One region of the Streptomyces sp. 142MFCol3.1 genome, then DNA from elsewhere that is predicted to be linked to it. Evidence: riboswitches for the same ligand, from Rfam matches in the RefSeq annotation. Region 1 holds a riboswitch; each other region holds the start of a gene.
What was found. A riboswitch is a leader RNA that binds a small molecule or an ion and turns the genes downstream of it on or off. The one in region 1 is predicted to bind cyclic di-AMP.
Positions count from the first base shown of each region.

Region 2: it holds a riboswitch for cyclic di-AMP, as region 1 does, so the genes downstream of both, H305_RS0139605 (transglycosylase SLT domain-containing protein) here and H305_RS0134980 (M23 family metallopeptidase) in region 1, are expected to answer to the same signal.
Region 3: it holds a riboswitch for cyclic di-AMP, as region 1 does, so the genes downstream of both, H305_RS0101680 (M23 family metallopeptidase) here and H305_RS0134980 (M23 family metallopeptidase) in region 1, are expected to answer to the same signal.
Region 4: it holds a riboswitch for cyclic di-AMP, as region 1 does, so the genes downstream of both, H305_RS0121940 (M23 family metallopeptidase) here and H305_RS0134980 (M23 family metallopeptidase) in region 1, are expected to answer to the same signal.

Region 1 is NZ_AUKV01000031.1:95,254-99,435, reverse strand. Features, by position in the region: gene H305_RS0134985 (aldo/keto reductase) at 1-765, opposite strand, end outside; gene H305_RS0134980 (M23 family metallopeptidase) at 1,198-2,235, opposite strand; cyclic di-AMP (ydaO/yuaA leader) riboswitch at 2,247-2,401, opposite strand; partial or broken gene H305_RS56495 (SpoIIE family protein phosphatase) at 2,593-2,945, opposite strand; tRNA gene H305_RS0134970 (tRNA-Met) at 3,453-3,526, opposite strand; gene H305_RS0134965 (dihydrofolate reductase family protein) at 3,615-4,182, opposite strand, start outside.
Region 2 is NZ_AUKV01000046.1:26,972-31,153, forward strand. Features, by position in the region: gene H305_RS0139600 (CocE/NonD family hydrolase) at 116-2,143, shown strand; cyclic di-AMP (ydaO/yuaA leader) riboswitch at 2,557-2,748, shown strand; gene H305_RS0139605 (transglycosylase SLT domain-containing protein) at 2,753-3,484, shown strand; gene H305_RS0139610 (Cof-type HAD-IIB family hydrolase) at 3,630-4,182, opposite strand, start outside.
Region 3 is NZ_AUKV01000001.1:381,477-385,658, forward strand. Features, by position in the region: gene H305_RS0101670 (SIMPL domain-containing protein) at 1-22, opposite strand, end outside; gene H305_RS0101675 (SGNH/GDSL hydrolase family protein) at 169-954, opposite strand; gene H305_RS0101680 (M23 family metallopeptidase) at 1,311-2,198, opposite strand; cyclic di-AMP (ydaO/yuaA leader) riboswitch at 2,203-2,376, opposite strand; partial or broken gene H305_RS49950 (GH36 C-terminal domain-containing protein) at 2,662-3,009, opposite strand; gene H305_RS0101690 (tyrosine-protein phosphatase) at 3,183-3,980, shown strand; gene H305_RS44190 (DUF6126 family protein) at 4,015-4,131, opposite strand; gene H305_RS0101700 (helix-turn-helix domain-containing protein) at 4,164-4,182, opposite strand, start outside.
Region 4 is NZ_AUKV01000014.1:150,667-154,848, forward strand. Features, by position in the region: gene H305_RS0121930 (HPr family phosphocarrier protein) at 1-59, shown strand, start outside; gene H305_RS0121935 (GntR family transcriptional regulator) at 229-924, opposite strand; gene H305_RS0121940 (M23 family metallopeptidase) at 1,185-1,949, opposite strand; cyclic di-AMP (ydaO/yuaA leader) riboswitch at 1,962-2,121, opposite strand; gene H305_RS0121945 (M16 family metallopeptidase) at 2,336-3,736, opposite strand; gene H305_RS0121950 (M16 family metallopeptidase) at 3,733-4,182, opposite strand, start outside.

The DNA of each region.
Region 1 (4,182 bases):
GACCTCGTCGAGGGCGGCCAGGACGCGAATGCCGCGTGCGGAGTCGAGGTGCTTGCCCGCCCCGGCGGCGCGGGCCGAGTCGACGCTCGCGCCCGGGCGGTACTTGCCCGTGAGGAAGCCGGACGCGAGGGCGAAGTACGGGACGGCGGCGAGGCCGGCGTGGGCGGCCACGTCGTGCAGGGGCCCCTCGTACGTGTCACGCGAGACGAGGTTGTAGTGGGGCTGCAGGGCGACATAGCGCGCGAGGCCCTCGCGGTCGGAGAACTCCAGGGACTCGCGGAGCCGCTCGGGGGAGATGTTGGACGCGGCGATGTGCCGGACCTTGCCCGCCCGCACCAGTTCGTCGAGCGCGCCGATGATCTCCTCGACGGGCACCTCCGGCTTGTCGAAGTGCGTGTAGTACAGGTCGATGTGGTCGGTGCCGAGGCGGCGCAGGGACGCGTCGGCCGCCGCCTTGATGTTGGCACCGGTCAGGCCCGGGTACCGGGGGTGCTGGCTGACCTTGGTGGCGAGGACGACGTCGGCGCGGTTGCCGCGCTTCTTCAGCCACGTGCCGATGAGGGTCTCGGACTCGCCACCCTCGTTGCCGTCGACCCACGCCGAGTAGGAGTCGGCGGTGTCGATGAAGTTGCCGCCCGCGGCGGTGTACGCGTCGAGCACGGCGAAGGAGTGCGCCTCGTCGGCGGTCCAGCCGAAGACGTTGCCCCCGAGGGCGAGCGGGAAGACTTCGAGGTCGGACGGACCGAGCTTGCGGAGAGGAGTCATACCTCACTGCAACACCCTTACCGGATGGGTGTATTCCGCACGCATCTGAAGACACCCGGATGCACCTGACCGGCAGCCCTGACGTCGAGGGGGTTGTCGTCAGGACCGCCGGAGACCGTTGCCGCGGAGGAAGGGGCGCCGCCTCGGCGGACGACGTGTGGTCGCGCCTCAGGAGTGGCGTCCCTCGCACCAGGGTCTGGACCCTCGGATCGGGATGAAGCCCTTGTACCCAGGGCGCGAAGCCCTGGGGTCGGGTGGAGACCCTCGACCCCAGGGTCGGATCCCTGAGCACAAGGGTGAAGACCCTCGGTCAGGAGAGATCCCCCGGCACAAGGGTGGAGCACCTCAGCCTGGGTTCGGTCCCCTCGGCACGAGGGTGAAAACCCTCGGCCCGGAACCGGAGCACCCGGCGCAAGGGTGGAGACGGTCGGCTCAGGGATTGAGGCCCTTGCCCCGCAGCCAGGCCATCGGGTCGATGGAGTCGCCCCCGCCGGGGTGCACTTCCAGGTGCAGGTGCGGTCCGGTGACGTTGCCCGTCGCACCCACGCGCCCGATCACTTCGCCCGTGGTGACCTTCTGCCCGGCGGTGACACTGATCGACGACTGGTGGCAGAACCACAGCTCCGTGCCGTCGTCGAGGGTGAGGACCGTGCGGTAGCCGTACGCGCCGGCCCAGCCGGCCTCCGTGATGGTGCCGCCGTGGATCGCCTTGATGAGCGTCCCGGTGGGCGCCGCGAAGTCGAGGCCGGTGTGGTAGCCGGAGGACCACATGGAGCCGGCCTCACCGAAGGTGGAGGTCAGCGTGTACGAGGAGGTGGGCAGCGAGTAGCTCTTGGCGAGCTCGGCGAGGCGCTCCGCCTCGGCCTTGGCCTTGGCCTCCTCCTCCGCCTTCTTCTTGGCGGCGGCGGCCTTGGCCTCGGCGGCGTCCTGCTGCTTGGCGGCGGTCTCGGCGGCCTGCTTCGCGGCGGCCGTCTCGGCGGCCTCCTGGGCCGCGCTGTCGACCTGATCCTGCTGAGACTCGGCCTGCTGCATGATGCGGGCGCGCAGCGCCTCACCGGCGTCGGCGCTGCCCTGCGCGGCGTCCGCGGTGGTCAGTCCGGCGGTGGTGAGGGGGGTGCTGGAGCCCTTGGGCGCGCTGGATCCGCCGTCGGAGATCAGGGCCTTGGCGGACTCGGTGACCGAGGAGAGGTCGGGCAGGGAGATCGAGACCGGCGGCTTGCCGGGCGCCGCGGTGGCCATGCCACCAGCGCCGACGGCGGCTATGACACCGACACCGAGGACGGTGGAGCTGCGCGCGAGTCCTCCGCCGCGCTGCTTGCTGACGCGGTGCCGGCCGCGGACGGGACGGACGGAATCCGCGGTGGGATTCCACTCCTCCCAGGGGCCCTCGTCGTTGCCGTACGCGTAGCCGATGGACTGGGTTTCGTCCGCCGCGAACGAGGTTGGCTGGGCAGGCCGGTTTGACGCCACGTGGGCGCGCTCCTTTCCTTCCTTCTCGCCTACCGGGTTAGCTGACGGGTTCGGAGCAGGAAGGTCTCCTACGTGCGTCCCTCACGGATATGACCGCGAAGAACGCCCGATTCACCCCAAGTTAGTGGTTCCCCGGTTCCCTTGCGGGATTCGGCGCGTGCGCACGGAGCCGCCTCTTGTGACGGCTGGGACGACCGCGCTGCGTTATCGAACGTTAATAGACGCGGGCCCCGGATTCCAAGCCGTTCGGATTGATCGTTAACGCTTTTGGCCTGGACTTTGGGGGCACCACCGCCGGAAACCGGGCGAGTTGACCGCACCTCGTAAACACGCCTTTCCCTGACGGTACGTCAGTCGTTATGCGGAGGGGTACGGTCCGGTCACCCCGGGTGACAACGATCGGGGACGTCGTACGGCGAGCAACGCCATGTCGTCCGTCGTGCCGCCTCCCGCGTGCCGCCGGACCTCCCCGGCCAGGACGGTCAACAGGGCGTCGGGACCGGGGAATACGCGTCCGGCGAGACGCGCCGCCGGGTCGTAGAAGTCCCCGCGTCCGTCGCGCGCCTCGGACAGACCGTCGGTGTAGAGGAGCAGCGTCGCGCCGTGCGGGAACTTCTCGCCCACCGCCCGTCGGGCCGGCCGTCCAACTCGCCCATCCCGAGCGGCAGTGCCGACGGCGCGCCGTCGAGCGTGACGAGCGTGCCGGCGGCGACGGCCGGCAGGCCGGCGAGCGCCGTGCTCAGCAGCGTGTAGAGCGGTGCGGCCACCAGCGGGGCGGCCGTGAAGAAGGGGGCGGCGGCGAACTCCGCCGCGGTCAGGTAGTCGTAGAGGACCCCGGCGACGACGAGCAGCGCGGGCGGCGTCTTGACGAAGGTCCGCACGGAGGAGACCCCACGCTTCCCGGTGCCCGCCGGGCGGGGCCGCGGGGTGTCTCCGACGCCGGGGTCGGGCACGGGGTCGCCGGGCAGCCGTCCACCGGACCGGTCGTACGGGCCCATGGCCACTCGCCGCTCGCTTCCTGCTCGCCCCACCCGTCCAGATATCCCGGCACGCGGGCGGGCAGCGACCGATGTGGACCGACCGGGGGAACGCGCCAGGTCGTGACCGGCCGCCAACAGGGGGCGCGGCAAGGACGAGGGGAAAGACCGAGAACCGGGAAGGGCCGGGGGAAAGACCAAGGGCCGGACTCGTCATTCCGAGTCCGGCCCTTGTTTCAGTAGCGGGGACAGGATTTGAACCTGCGACCTCTGGGTTATGAGCCCAGCGAGCTACCGAGCTGCTCCACCCCGCGTCGTTGAAACCAGTGTACGCCATCCGCGGGACCCGAAGCACACACGTCTGCCCCCGCCCCCGCCCGGCGTGTCGCGCGCGGCCGGGGGCTAGCCGAGAAGGTGCCGGTTGGGCGCCTTCGCCCGCTCCTCGAACTCCGGCAGTTCGAGGACGTCGACGCCCGCCGCCGTGAGCAGCCCGCTCCCGTCGGCCTCGGCGACGAACGTGTCGGGCTCGCGCCACGCGGTGACCACGCGCCGCACTCCGGCGTCGAGGATCAGCCGGGCGCAGGGGGCGGGCCGGGAGGCGCGTCGGGCACACGGCTCCAGGCTGCTGTACACGGTGGCGGAGGCCAGTCGGGGGTCGGCGGGGTCGATCTTGGCGAGCGCGGCCTCCTCGGCGTGCACGACGGGGTCGTCGCCCTCCCGGGAGTGACCGCGGGCCAGCTCGGTGCCGTCGGCCGCGACCACGACCGCGCCCACGCTGAACGCCGTCTCCGAGGGCGGGCACTGCGCGGCCAGCTCGCAGGCGAGGGCCAGCCACTGCCGGTCCGCGGCACCGGCGAGCTCCCCGGCGCCGGGTGCCGTGGGGACGTACCGGATGAGGACGACGTCTCCGACGGCCCGCGTCTCCACGAGGCGCATCCGCCCGGGGGGATACGCGCCCGGGCCGAACAGC
Region 2 (4,182 bases), on a different contig from region 1:
CCGCGCGCCCCACGCACCGCAAGGGCCCGCCGGGCCGCCCCGACAGGCCACGCCCCACGACCGTGCCGAACCGCCCGAGTCCCACGGCTCCGCCGGGTCCGGGAGCGCGATGACCATACACATCCGTACCTCCTTCCCGTACGAGACCGCCCACGAGGACCTCTGGATCCCTCTCCCGGACGGCACCCGTCTGTACGCGCGCGTCTGGCGCCCGCTGACCGAGGAACGCGTACCCGCTCTCCTCGAATACCTTCCGCACCGCCTCACGGACCGGACCGCGCCCCGCGACTGGCAGCGCCACCCCTGGTACGCGGGCCACGGCTACGCCTCCGTCCGCGTGGACATCCGCGGACACGGCAATTCGGAGGGCATGCCGGCGGACGCGCACACGCAGGAGGAGCTGGACGACGGCGTGGAGGTGGTCAACTGGCTGGCCGCCCAGCCCTGGTGCACCGGCAACGTCGGCATGTTCGGCATCTCCTGGGGCGGTTTCGTTTCGCTCCGGATCGCGGCTCTCGCACCCGAGCCGCTCAAGGCGGTCGTCGCGGTCTGCTCGACGGACGACCGCTACGACAACGACGTCCACTACACAGGAGGTTCCGTACGGGCCGCCGGCCTGCACGCCCGGTCGGCCGCGACGCTCGCCTCCGCCGCCCTTCCCCCGGACCCGGCACACGTGGGCGAGGTGATGTGGCGGGACATGTGGGTGAAGCGGCTCCAGGCGGTGGAGCCACCGGTCCACACCTGGCTGGAGCACCAGACCCGGGACGCGTACTGGCGCCACGGGAGTGTCCGCGAGGACTACGGAGCGATCCGGGCGGCGGTCCTGGCGGTCGGCGGCTGGCACGACCCGTACCGCGACACGGTGCTGCGTCTGGTCGAGCACCTGCCACCCGATCGCGTACGCGGAGTGATCGGCCCGTGGTCGCACCAGTACCCCGACCGGGACCGGCCGCCCGGCCCTGCGATCGGCTTCCTCCAGGAGACCCTGCGCTGGTGGGACCACTGGCTGCGCCCCCCGGCGACGTCCGGCCCCGGCCCCGGCCCCGGCCCCGGCGGCATCATGGCGGAGCCGCTCCTGCGCTCGTACGTCATGGACGCGCGTCCTCCGGCGACGACGTACCCGGTGATCACCGGCCGCTGGGTGGGTGATCACGTCTGGCCGTCGCCCTCCGTGACCCGGGTCACGTACGCGCTCCAGGGCGACCCGGTGGCGGTGCGCTCACCGCAGCACACCGGGGTGGACGCGGGCCGCACCGTCCCGCGCGGCCACGACGCGGACCTGCCCCCGGACCAGCGGGAGGAGGACGCCCGGTCGGTCTGCTTCGAGTTCGAGGTCACGGAGGAGACCTGGGTCCTGGGCCGCCCGGCGGTCCGGCTGCGGCTGACCTCGCACTCCCCCCGGGGCCAGGTGATCGCCCGGCTGTGCGACGTGGCTCGCGACGGCGCCTCGACGCTCGTCACCCGGGGCGTGCTGAACCTGTCGGCGCGCCACGGCAGCGACCGCGCCACGGCGTGGGTGCCGGGCGCGACGGAGGACGTGCTCGTCGAGCTGGACGCCATCGGTCACGCGTTCCCGCCCGGGCATCACGTCCGGCTCGCCGTCTCCTCCGCGTACTGGCCGTGGGTCTGGCCACAGCCCGGCACGGAGGCCGGCTTCACCCTCGACCCGGCGGCCTCTGTCCTCGAACTCCCGGTAAGGGCAAGGGAGTCGGACCCGACGATCGCCTTCGAGGAGCCGGAGCAGTCCGCACCCCTCGGGGCGGTCTCCCCCGCGACGCTGGACGAGCCGCGTCCCGAACGGCTCCTCGTGCACGACGTCGCCAAGGGCGAGTGGCGCCTGGAGACCGACCTCCCTCACGAAGGCACCCGTATCCACCCGGACGGCCTCGAAGTGACCGAAGACGTCCGGGAGTCGTACGCGATCGACGAGTCCGGCCCCATGTCGGCGCGAGTCCGCTCGGACTGGTCGATCCGCTTCCACCGGCCAGACCTCGCCTGGGACGCCCGTGTGGCGACACGATCGGAACTCGCCTGCTCCGAGGGTGAGTTCATCGCCACCAACGAGGTCGTCTGCAGGGCCGGCGACGAGGTGGTCTTCCACCGGACGTGGGAGAAGCGGATCCCGCGCACGGCGGGCTAGGTCCGCCGCCGCCCCGGCCCTGCCCGGCGGGGCGGCCGGACGCGCGGCCACCGGGCCCAACGGAAACCCCTGCACCCTGTCCGAGTTGCCCGAGTTACCCGACTCGCAGCCTCCGGCCCATCACCCCTCCCCGATGTCCGAATTGCCCTACTCGCACCCATGGTCGCCGGGGCGTGATGTCCGAGTTGCCGCTCTTGCCGCTTTGGTTGGCTTTGGTCTCGTGAGTTGGGTCACGTACACCCTCGACCGGGAATTTACGCCGCCCTCACAGAATCCCTTTGCTAAAGGCAAGTTGAGGATCCAATTCCGGTTGAATCGGACGTATTGACACTACCTTAATCAGGCGAAAGCGATCTTCGTCCGAAATTCAGCCCTTGTTCCCGACATGTGCTCTCGCATACGTTCACCTCGATCCGGGCGGATCGCCGAATCCTGCCGCCGCCCGAACCCACCCACCCACGCACACACGGCAGGAGCGGGGGACCCAGGCAAGCCGTCGATCCGGACAAACCGGAACGACTAGGGGTTAAGCCGCATACAGAGCGCGGCCGGGCACCTCCCCGCCCGAACCCGACAGCTCACCTCGCAGGCGCCGGAGAGGAAACCGCCATGTCCGGACGAGTCATGAACCGCCGCTTCAGGACCAGCCCCTTCATCACCCGTGGCGTGCTCGCCGCCGGTGTGGGCGGAGTCGCCCTCGCGCTCCCCCTCCTGAGCGCCACCGGCGCCCAGGCCGCCACGCCGACGCAGACTGTCCAGGCCACCGTCCCCCAGGTGCAGCTCCTCACCTACACCGTGGTCGCCGGCGACACCCTCCAGACCGTCGCGAAGAAGAACCCGTCGTGCGGTGGCTGGCAGGCGCTGTACGACGCGAACAAGGCCGTCATCGGCCCCGACGCCGCCCACCTGCGCCCGGGACTGGTGCTGACGGTGGGCACGAAGAACCTCGCGACCGGCGTGGTGTCCCCGCTGACCAAGGCCGCACCGGCGGCAGCGGCCCCCGCCTCCGGCAAGACGTACGCCAACAACCTCGACGGCTGGATCAAGCACTCCCTGGACATCATGGCCAAGGAGCGCATACCCGGCACGTACAACGGCATCCACCGCAACGTGATGCGCGAGTCCTCCGGCAACCCCCGCGCCATCAACAACTGGGACTCCAACGCCGCCGCGGGCATCCCCTCGAAGGGTCTCCTCCAGGTGATCGACCCCACCTTCAAGGCGTACCACGTCCCCGGCACCTCGATGGACCCGTACGACCCGGTCGCGAACATCACGGCCGCCTGCAACTACGCCGCGGCGAAGTACGGCTCGATCGACAACGTCAACGGAGCGTACTGACCCGGCGACAGCGGCACATCGCCGATTGGGGGCGCGCGGCGGACCTCCGCCCGCGCCCCGAATCGAGATTTTTGTCCGTCTTCCCCCGCTTTTCCCTTGGGGGATGCCTGCGCCTCGGCGGGACGTCCGCACCGCGACCGGACGTCTACACCCCGAAGAGCCGTTCCAGCACGACCGCGATGCCGTCGTCCTCGTTCGACAAGGTCACCTCGTCGGCCACCGCCTTCAGTTCGGGATGCGCGTTGGCCATGGCGATCCCACGGGCCGCCCAGTCGAACATGGGGATGTCATTGGGCATGTCGCCGAAGGCGAGGGTCTCGGCGGGCGCGAGACCGAGGTGCGCCGCGGCGAGGGCGAGACCCGTCGCCTTGGTCACACCGCATGGCTGGAGTTCGACGGTGCCCGGCCCCGACATGGTGACCGTCGCGAGCGAACCGACCACCGACCGTGCCGCCCAGGCCAACTCGTCATCGGTCAGGGAAGGGTGACGGAGCAACACCTTGCTGATGGGTTCCGTCCACAGGTCGTCGCGCCGTCGCACCCGTACCGCCGGGAGCGTCGGGTGGGGCATCACGTAACCCGGCTCGATCAGGGTCAGCCCGTCCACGCCGTCCTGGTCCACCGCCGCGTACAGCAGGCCGACTTCCGCCTCGATCTTGCCGAGCGCCGTCTCCGCCAGTTCCCTGTCCAGGGTCACC
Region 3 (4,182 bases), on a different contig from region 1:
TGGACACGCGGCGGGCGGGCATGGAGGTCTCCTTCGGGCCCCCTCGGGACGCGGGGGCGGTTCGCGGTCATCCCAGCACCGCGTGCCGCGCTCCGCCCCACGCCACTCCCGGGCCGTCACCTCACTGGTCGAGCCGCCCGCGGGGGAATCCGCCGGCGCCGGCGCGGCTCAGGCGACCGCCTCTATGCGCATCTTGATGTCGTCCGGGGAGAGGGCGCCCTTGGCGGCCACATGGTCTCCCGACGACTCGCCGCGCAGCCGGCGCCCGATCCACGGGACCAGGTACTCGCGCGCCCAGTGGATGTCGTCGCGCCGCACTTCGAGCGTGCCGCGGGGCGGCAGCGGCGGCCAGGGCTGGTCCGGATCAGCCGGCACGTCGAGACCGAGGACCTGACCGGCGCGGAGCGCCACCCGGGTGTGCCCTTCGGGCGAGAGGTGCAGCCGGTCGCCGTCCCAGGCACGGCGGTCCTGAACCGTCTTGAGGGACCAGAGGTCGAGCACGGGGCAGCCGTAGCGGTCCGCGATGGCACGCACATGTCCGTTGTACGTGGCGATCTTGCCGCGCAGGTGCTTGAGCACGGGCACACCACGGGTGTCGAAGCCGGTGGTCACCATGACGGTGCCGACGGCGGAGGTGAGGTCGGCGATCGCGCGCTCGAAGCGCTCCGCGACCTCGTCGGGGTCGGTGCCGGGCCGGATGATGTCGTTGCCGCCCGCACAGAAGGAGACCAGGTCCGGGGCGAGTTCCTTGGCGCGCCCGAGCTGGTCCGCGACGATCTGGTCGAGCAGTTTCCCGCGCACGGCGAGATTGGTGTAGTTGAAGTCGCCCTCGGCGCGCCGGTCCGCGAGGAGCACCGCGAAGCGGTCGGCCCAGCCCACGAAGGCCCCGTCCGGACCGGGGTCGCCGACGCCCTCGGTGAAGCTGTCCCCCACCGCCACGTACGACCCGATCACTGATCTGTTGTCACTCTTCGAATCGTCTGCCACGTCGGACCATGATTCACCTTTCGATGTGAGCTACGCGACCGTAAGGAAGGGTTGACGGATGGTGATATAAGACACTCGTCAAGTATTGGTCAATCCGGAATAGGGCCCTGATCAGGAGCGTTGACCGAGTCCGCACGCGGAGGGCCGCAATCCGGCACCGGTGGCGCCGGATTGACGAGTCGACGCACCGAAGGCCGGACCCCGGGGATCGGGGGTCCGGCCTTCGGAGGGGGTCCTGCCTCGCGGACGGCGGGTCCCGCCGTCAGGAGCGGGACCCGCCGTCCGCGGCAGGAAGCGGCGGGCGCCGGGGACTGCGTGAGGTGTCAGCCGACGGCGACACCGTGCGAGCGCAGGTAGGCGACCGGGTCCACGTCCGAGCCGTAGTTCGGCGTGGTGCGGATCTCGAAATGCAGATGCGGTCCGGTGACGTTGCCCGTCGCACCGGAGAGGCCGATCTGCTGGCCGGCGGCCACGGTCTGACCCGCCGACACGGACAGGGCCGACATGTGGGCGTACTGGGAGTACTTGCCGTCGGCGTGCTGGATGACGACCTGGTTGCCGTAGGCGCCGCCCCAGCCGGCGGAGACGACGGTCCCGGCGGCGATGGACTTGATGGTGGTGCCGGTCGGGACCACGAAGTCCACGCCGGTGTGGTAGCCGCTGGACCACATGCTGCCCGCCACCTTGTAGGAGGTGCCGACGCTGCCGCCCGCGACCGGCAGCGTGTAGCCCGAGTAGCTCTTCGCGGCGGCCTGGGGGGCGGGGGCGCCGGCGGTCTTCGCGGCCGGAGCGCCGGCGGTCTTCGCGGCCGGAGCGGACGACTGGGTGGCGCCGGCGGACACGGCCTTCGCGCCGATCGTCAGCTCCAGGCCCGGGTGGATCAGTGCCGGGTCGCCGCCGATGGCTGGGCGGTTGTCGGAGTACAGCTTCTTCCAGCCACCGCGGACGCTCTGCTCGTCGGCGATCTTCGAGAGATAGTCGCCGGCCTTGACGCGGTAGGTCTTGTTCCCGGCGACCTTCTTCGCCGCGACGGGAGCGGCGGCCACGGCCTTCCCGGCCTTCTGCGCGACGGTGGCGGCGGGGGCCGCGGCATGGGCGCCCGTGGCGCCCAGCAGGGGCAGCACGAGTGCGGCGCCACCGGTTGAGGCGACGGCGATCGAGCGGGCGAGGCGGGGGGACTTGGGGCGGCGGTGCTTACCCTTCGCGGGCATGACGAGTTCCTCTCCGGCGCCTGCGAGGTGAGCTGTCGGGTGCGGGCTGGAGATGCCCGGCCACGCGTCGGCGCGGCTGTACCCCGAGCCGTTCCGGAGACCGGAACAGGCATGGAACCTTGGGTCCCCCGCTCCTGCCGTGTGCGGGTCTGTGTGCGGATTCCGGCCGGCGGCAGGATTAGGCGTCCGTCCGGAGTGAGGGCGAACGTAAGCGAGACGAGAGCGCATCCACAACCAGGAGATTTCTTCGCGCGCCCACCTTTCTTGATCCATGTCGGAAATGCCCGTCACACTCCGTGAAGAGATGATCTTTTCTCCCCCTCAACCGGCCCGTGGGTACGGGCGCGTTGCGAAAAGCGGGCCGCGACGCATCGTCACGAATATGACGCTGCTCACGCGGCCCACCGCATGGCGCCCCAATCCAGGGCCAGTTGGAACGAAGGTCCCGATTCCGGCAGAACGGTCATATGCGGTGCAGTCGGACTACCGCGGCATCGAGGTCTCCTCGCAGGCCTGTCCGCAGTCCGTGGTGCAGCAACACTGCACCACGATGGATTTCACCCGTTTCGCGGCATTCGTACGCCTGCGCCGGGTCGAGTCCGCGCAGTCGGAGCGGAGCTGTCGGCTCGCCGTACCGCTGGGCCTGGAGCCAGGCGAGCACCACCGTCTCGTCGCCGTGGACGTATTGCACGGCACTCAGGCCGCCCTCCGGAGGGCGCAGACGGTAGAGGTCCCCGCGCTGCACGACAGGGCGGATCTCCTTGTAGAGGCCGACCCATTCCCGCGCCTCGGCGAGCTCCTCCTCGCTCCACGCGGACCTCGATCAGATACCGGCATGTTCCCGGCGGCCGTGCCCCGCGGGCAACGCCTGTGGACAACTCATTGCCTCAGGAACCCATGTCGTATGGTCGAGAGCGCAACCCGCCGACACACGCCACCGGGCAGGACCTGGGCGGCACCGGCGGCCGAATGTGAGGAGTCCACGTGACGCAGCAGGTCCCGTCGACCGAGCCCGAGCTGGCCGGAGTACGCAACTTCCGGGACGTGGGCGGCCTGCCCACCGTGGACGGCCGACGGGTGAAACAGGGGCGGCTGTACCGCAGCGGCCACCTCGCGCACGCGACCGAGAAGGACGCCACGTTCCTCTCCTCACTGGGCCTGCACACGATCTTCGACTTCCGCAACGCCTCGGACCAGAAGCTGGAGGGCCCCGACGTCGACCTCCCCGGCGTACGGAACGTGAACCTTCCGCTCACCGACCCGGCCGACGGCGCGGAGTTCTGGAAGATGGTCCGTGACGGCGACCTCGACCAGCTGCGCTCGATCCTCTCGGACGGCAAGGCCGCGAACCGGATGGTCGTCTCCTACCGCACGATCATCAAGGAGCGCACGACGGAGCACTCCCAGGTGCTGCACTCGCTGGCCGAGGACAGCGTGCCCGCGCTGATGCACTGCGCGGCGGGCAAGGACCGCGCGGGCCTGTCCATAGCCGTGACGCTCCTCGCCCTCGGTGTCGAGCGCGACGCGATCGTCGCCGACTACCTGGAGTCGAACGCCAAGCACCGCCGCTACAAGGTGCACCGCAGCAGTTCCGCCCCCTCCGCGTACTCCCCGGAGGTCATGGAGCTGCTCAGCCCCCTGTTCGACGCGCGCGCCGAGTACCTCACGGCGGCCTTCGAGACCATCGAGGAGACCTGGGGCGGCGTCGACACCTACCTGGAGCAGGCGCTGCGGGTCACCCCGCAGGTGCGGGACCGCCTGCGCGAGCGCCTGCTCGACTGACGCGGCCCTGGACCGGCCCTGCGGCCCGGCACGTCTACTGGCCCTGCGCGCCCAGCGTGAAGAGCAGGTAGATGAAGGCCGCGAAGAGGTGGCCGACGGCGACGTAGATGATCAGCCTCACCCACAGCGCCCGGGGGAACTTCTCCTCCATGGACTTGCGGGGACCGGTCGGAGTGGGTTCGGTCATGACGGCTCTCCCGGG
Region 4 (4,182 bases), on a different contig from region 1:
TCGACCGCCTGGCCAAGCTCGTCGCCGAGGGGCTCGAGGAGCTCCCGGAGACCGTCTGAGCGCATTGCCGGCGACGGCGGCCTTCGCCCCGAAAGGCGAGAGAACGCCGGCCCGCACATCGACCGAAGGGCTCGTCCGAGAATCTCGGACGAGCCCTTTTCTTTTCCCGTTTCCGGGCAGCAGAAATAATCCCCCGCGAATTACCCTTCTTTGTATACGGCGCCCGTGTTAATGCCGCACGCCCGTCATGTTTACGGGATGTTGCGAAGTCCTCACACGTTCCGTCCGGTCCCCGCCGCCGGGAAAGCGGAGCCGGTGCGCGGCCGTCGCGCGCTCCGCGTGCAGAGCCGTGATCGACCGCGCCCGCTCGCTGTCACCCCGCGCGACGGCGTCCACGATCCCGCCGTGCTCCGCCCAGGACTCCGCCGGGCCGGCCGGCACCTCCACGGTGTACATCCAGGCGATCTTGTGCCGCAGCTGGGCGAGCGTGGAGGTCAGCGCCGGGCTGCCGGAGGCCTGCGCGAGGGTCTCGTGGAACCAGCCGCCCAAGGAGCGCAGATCCTCGCTGTGCCCCCTCCTGGCGCGCTCCTGGCCGAGCCTGACCAGGCCTCGGAGCACCTTCAGGTGGGCCTCGGTGCGGCGCTGCGCGGCCCGCGCCGCACCCAGCGGCTCCAGCAGCATCCGCATCTCCAGCAGGTCCGACGCCTCCTGTTCGGTCGGCTCGGCGACACACGCGCCCGCGTGCCGCCGGGTGACGACGAAGCCCTCGGCCTCCAGGGTGCGCAGCGCTTCGCGCACCGGGACGCGCGAGACGCCGTAGCGGCGGGCGAGCAGTTCCTCGGTGAGCCGGCTGCCGCGCTCGTAGACGCCCGCGACGATGTCGTCACGGATCGCCGTGCATACCGAGTGCGCCGGAATACGCATGACCGGACCTCCGCTTTAATGCCCGCGAAACGCCATCGATTGACGCCTGTTCAGTGACTCTATTGCAGGCTGCCGGAATTTCCGACGGGAGGCCGGAATCCATGGATATTTTTTGGACAGGTGCCCGGCCGAAACGACGATGCCCCGGCTCGGTGAGCCGGGGCATCCGAAGTCGTGAAGAAGCCGCGGAGCGGACGTCGAGGTACACACCGCGCGAGCGGCGGCGCGTGGGACGTCAGTGCCCTGCGTGCGCAGGTGCGTCAGACGCTCACACCGCGCGCGCGGAGGTAGCCGACGGGGTCCATGTCCGAGCCGTACTCCGCGGTCGTACGGGCCTCGAAGTGGAGGTGCGGTCCGGTGGTGTTCCCGGTGGACCCGGAGAGGGCTATCCGCTGCCCCGGAGTGACCGCCTGGCCGACGGAGACGCCGATGGACGACAGGTGGCCGTACATGGTGTACGTGCCGTCGTGCATCTTGATCACGACCTGGTTGCCGTAGGCGCCGCCCCAGCCGGCCGTGACGACCGTGCCCGAGCCGACGGCGTGGACCGGGGTGCCGGACGCCGCGTGGAAGTCGACGCCGGTGTGGCTGCCGGAGGACCAGAGGCTGCCACCGGTCTTGTAGCCCGTGGAGACGTACGAGCCGGTGATCGGCAGGACGAAGGAGTTGAGGCGCTTGCGCTCGGCCTCGCGGGCGGCGCGCTCCTTGGCCTCACGCTCCTTCCGGGCCTCCTCGGCGGCCCGCTTGCGGGCGGCCTCCTCGGCCTTCTTCAGCGCCGCGGCCTCGTCGGCGGCGCGCTGCTGCGCCGCGGCCTGCTCGTCGATCTGCTCGGCGACCGAGTCGCCGAGGGTGACGACCGGGGTCAGTCCGGTCTGCTCGACGGACGATTCCGCGGCGAGCGCGGGTGCGGCCAGCGCCCCGACGACGCCGGTGGTGGTGAGCGCCGCGACGCCGACGGCGTTCGTGGTGGTGCGCTTCACGCGGCTCGGACGACGATGCTTCCCGGTGCCACAGGTGAACGCCATGTAGGGGCTGGTCCTTTCCTTCCCTCTCGCCTACCGGGTTAGCTGACGGGTTCGGAGCAGGAAGGTCTCCTACGGACCCCCTCCGGGAGGGCGTCCGATTCACCCCAGGGACTGCGAATGGGTCCCCGGCTCCCCTGGCTCGCGCCGTACGGGGACTCGGCGATGACTGTCCGGTGCCGCGGGCGCGGCGCACTGCCTGGCGAACAGCCGGATCGACGCTAGACGGGGCGTCTTCCAAACAACAAACGGATCACGGTTTTTGTAGTGCATGCCACAGGGCAGACGACAACCTCTCTACCAATAAGGACAAATCGAGGAGGAAGTCCGGACAAAGCGAGGCCCAGGTGACGCAAGCGTCACCTGGGCCTCCGAGACGTCGCGCCGCCCTACTCGGCAGTCACGACGGTCACTTCACCGATTCCGAGGGCCTCGACGGGCTCCTTGATCTGCTCGGCGTCGCCCACCAGGACCGTCACCAGCCGGTCCACCGGGAAGGCGTTCACGACGGCCGCCGTGGCCTCCACGGTGCCCGTCGCGGCCAGCTGCTGATACAGCGTCGCCTGGTAGTCGTCGGGCAGGAACTGCTCGACCTGGTCCGCGAGTGTGCTCGCCACGGCCGCCGCGGTCTCGAACTTGAGGGGCGCCACACCGACCAGGTTCTGCACGGCGACGTCCCGCTCCGCGTCGGTCAGACCCTCCGCGGCGAGGGTGCGCAGCACCTTCCACAGGTCGTCGAGCGCCGGACCCGTGTTCGGGGTGTCCACGGAGCCGCTGATGGCGAGCATCGCCACGCCCGTGGTGCCCGCGGCGGACGACGGCGCGGCCCGCAGGACCTGGCCGAACGCCCGCACACCGTAGGTGTATCCCTTCTCCTCGCGCAGGACCCGGTCCAGACGTGAGGTGAGGGTGCCGCCGAGGCAGTAGGTGCCGAGCACCTGGGCGGGCCACACACGGTCGTGCCGGTCGGCCCCCACACGGCCGATGAGCAGCTGCGTCTGGACGGCGCCTGGCCGGTCGACGATGACCACACGGCCCGTGTCGTCGGCGCTCACCGGCGGCACCGGGCGCGGCTCGGCAAACGAGCCGGTCCAGGAGCCGAGCGTGTCGCCGAGCAGTTCGTCGACGTCGACGCCGGTGAGGTCACCGACGATGACCGCGGTCCCGGTCGCGGGACGCACGTGCTTCTCGTAGAAGGCGCGCACGGCCGCCGAGTCGATGCTCTCGACGGTCTCCTCGGTGCCCTGCCGCGGGCGCGACATGCGCGAGGTCGACGGAAACAGCTCCTTGGAGAGCTCCTTGGCTGCGCGGCGGGCCGGGTTGGCCGACTCGTGCGGGATCTCGTCCAGCCGGTTGCGCACCAGCCGCTCGACCTCGCTGTCCTCGAACGCCGGTGCCCGCAGGGCGTCGGCCAGCAGACCGAGCGCCTTGGGCAGGCGGGAGACGGGGACTTCGAGCGACAGACGCACGCCGGGGTGGTCCGCGTGCGCGTCCAGCGTGGCGCCGCAGCGCTCCAGCTCCGCGGCGAACTCCTCGGCGGAGTGCTTGTCCGTGCCCTCCGAGAAGGCCCGCGCCATGATGGTGGCGACGCCGTCCAGACCGGCCGGCTCGGCCTCCAGGGGCGCCGCGAGCAGCACCTCGACGGCGACGACCTGCTGGCCGGGGCGGTGGCAGCGCAGCACCGTCAGGCCGTTGTCCAGCGTGCCCCGCTCGGGGGCCGGGAACGCCCAGGGCTTGGCCTCGCCCGCCTGGGGCTGCGGGTGGAAATCCATGCTCGCGAGCTCGGTCACTTCGCCGACTCCTCGTCCTCGTCGGTGGTTTCGGCGGTCTGGGGGGCCTCGGCGACCGGCTCGTAGACGAGCACCGCGCGGTTGTCGGGGCGCAGCCGGGCCTTGGCGATCTCCTGGACCTCCTCCGCGGTGACGGCGAGGACGCGCTGCACGGCGGTCAGGGCGAGCTGCGGGTCGCCGAACAGGACGGCGAACCGGCACAGTTCGTCGGCGCGGCCCGCGACCGTGCCCAGCCGGTCCAGCCACTCGCGCTCGAGCTGGGCCTGCGCCCGCTCCATCTCCTCGGCGGTGGGACCCTCCTCGGCGAACCGGGCGAGCTCCGCGTCGACGGCGGCCTCGATGACCGGGACCTCGACGTCGCCGGACGTCTTCACGTCGAGCCACCCCAAGGAGGGCGCGCCGGCGAGCCTGAGCAGGCCGAACCCGGCCGCGACGGCGGTACGGTC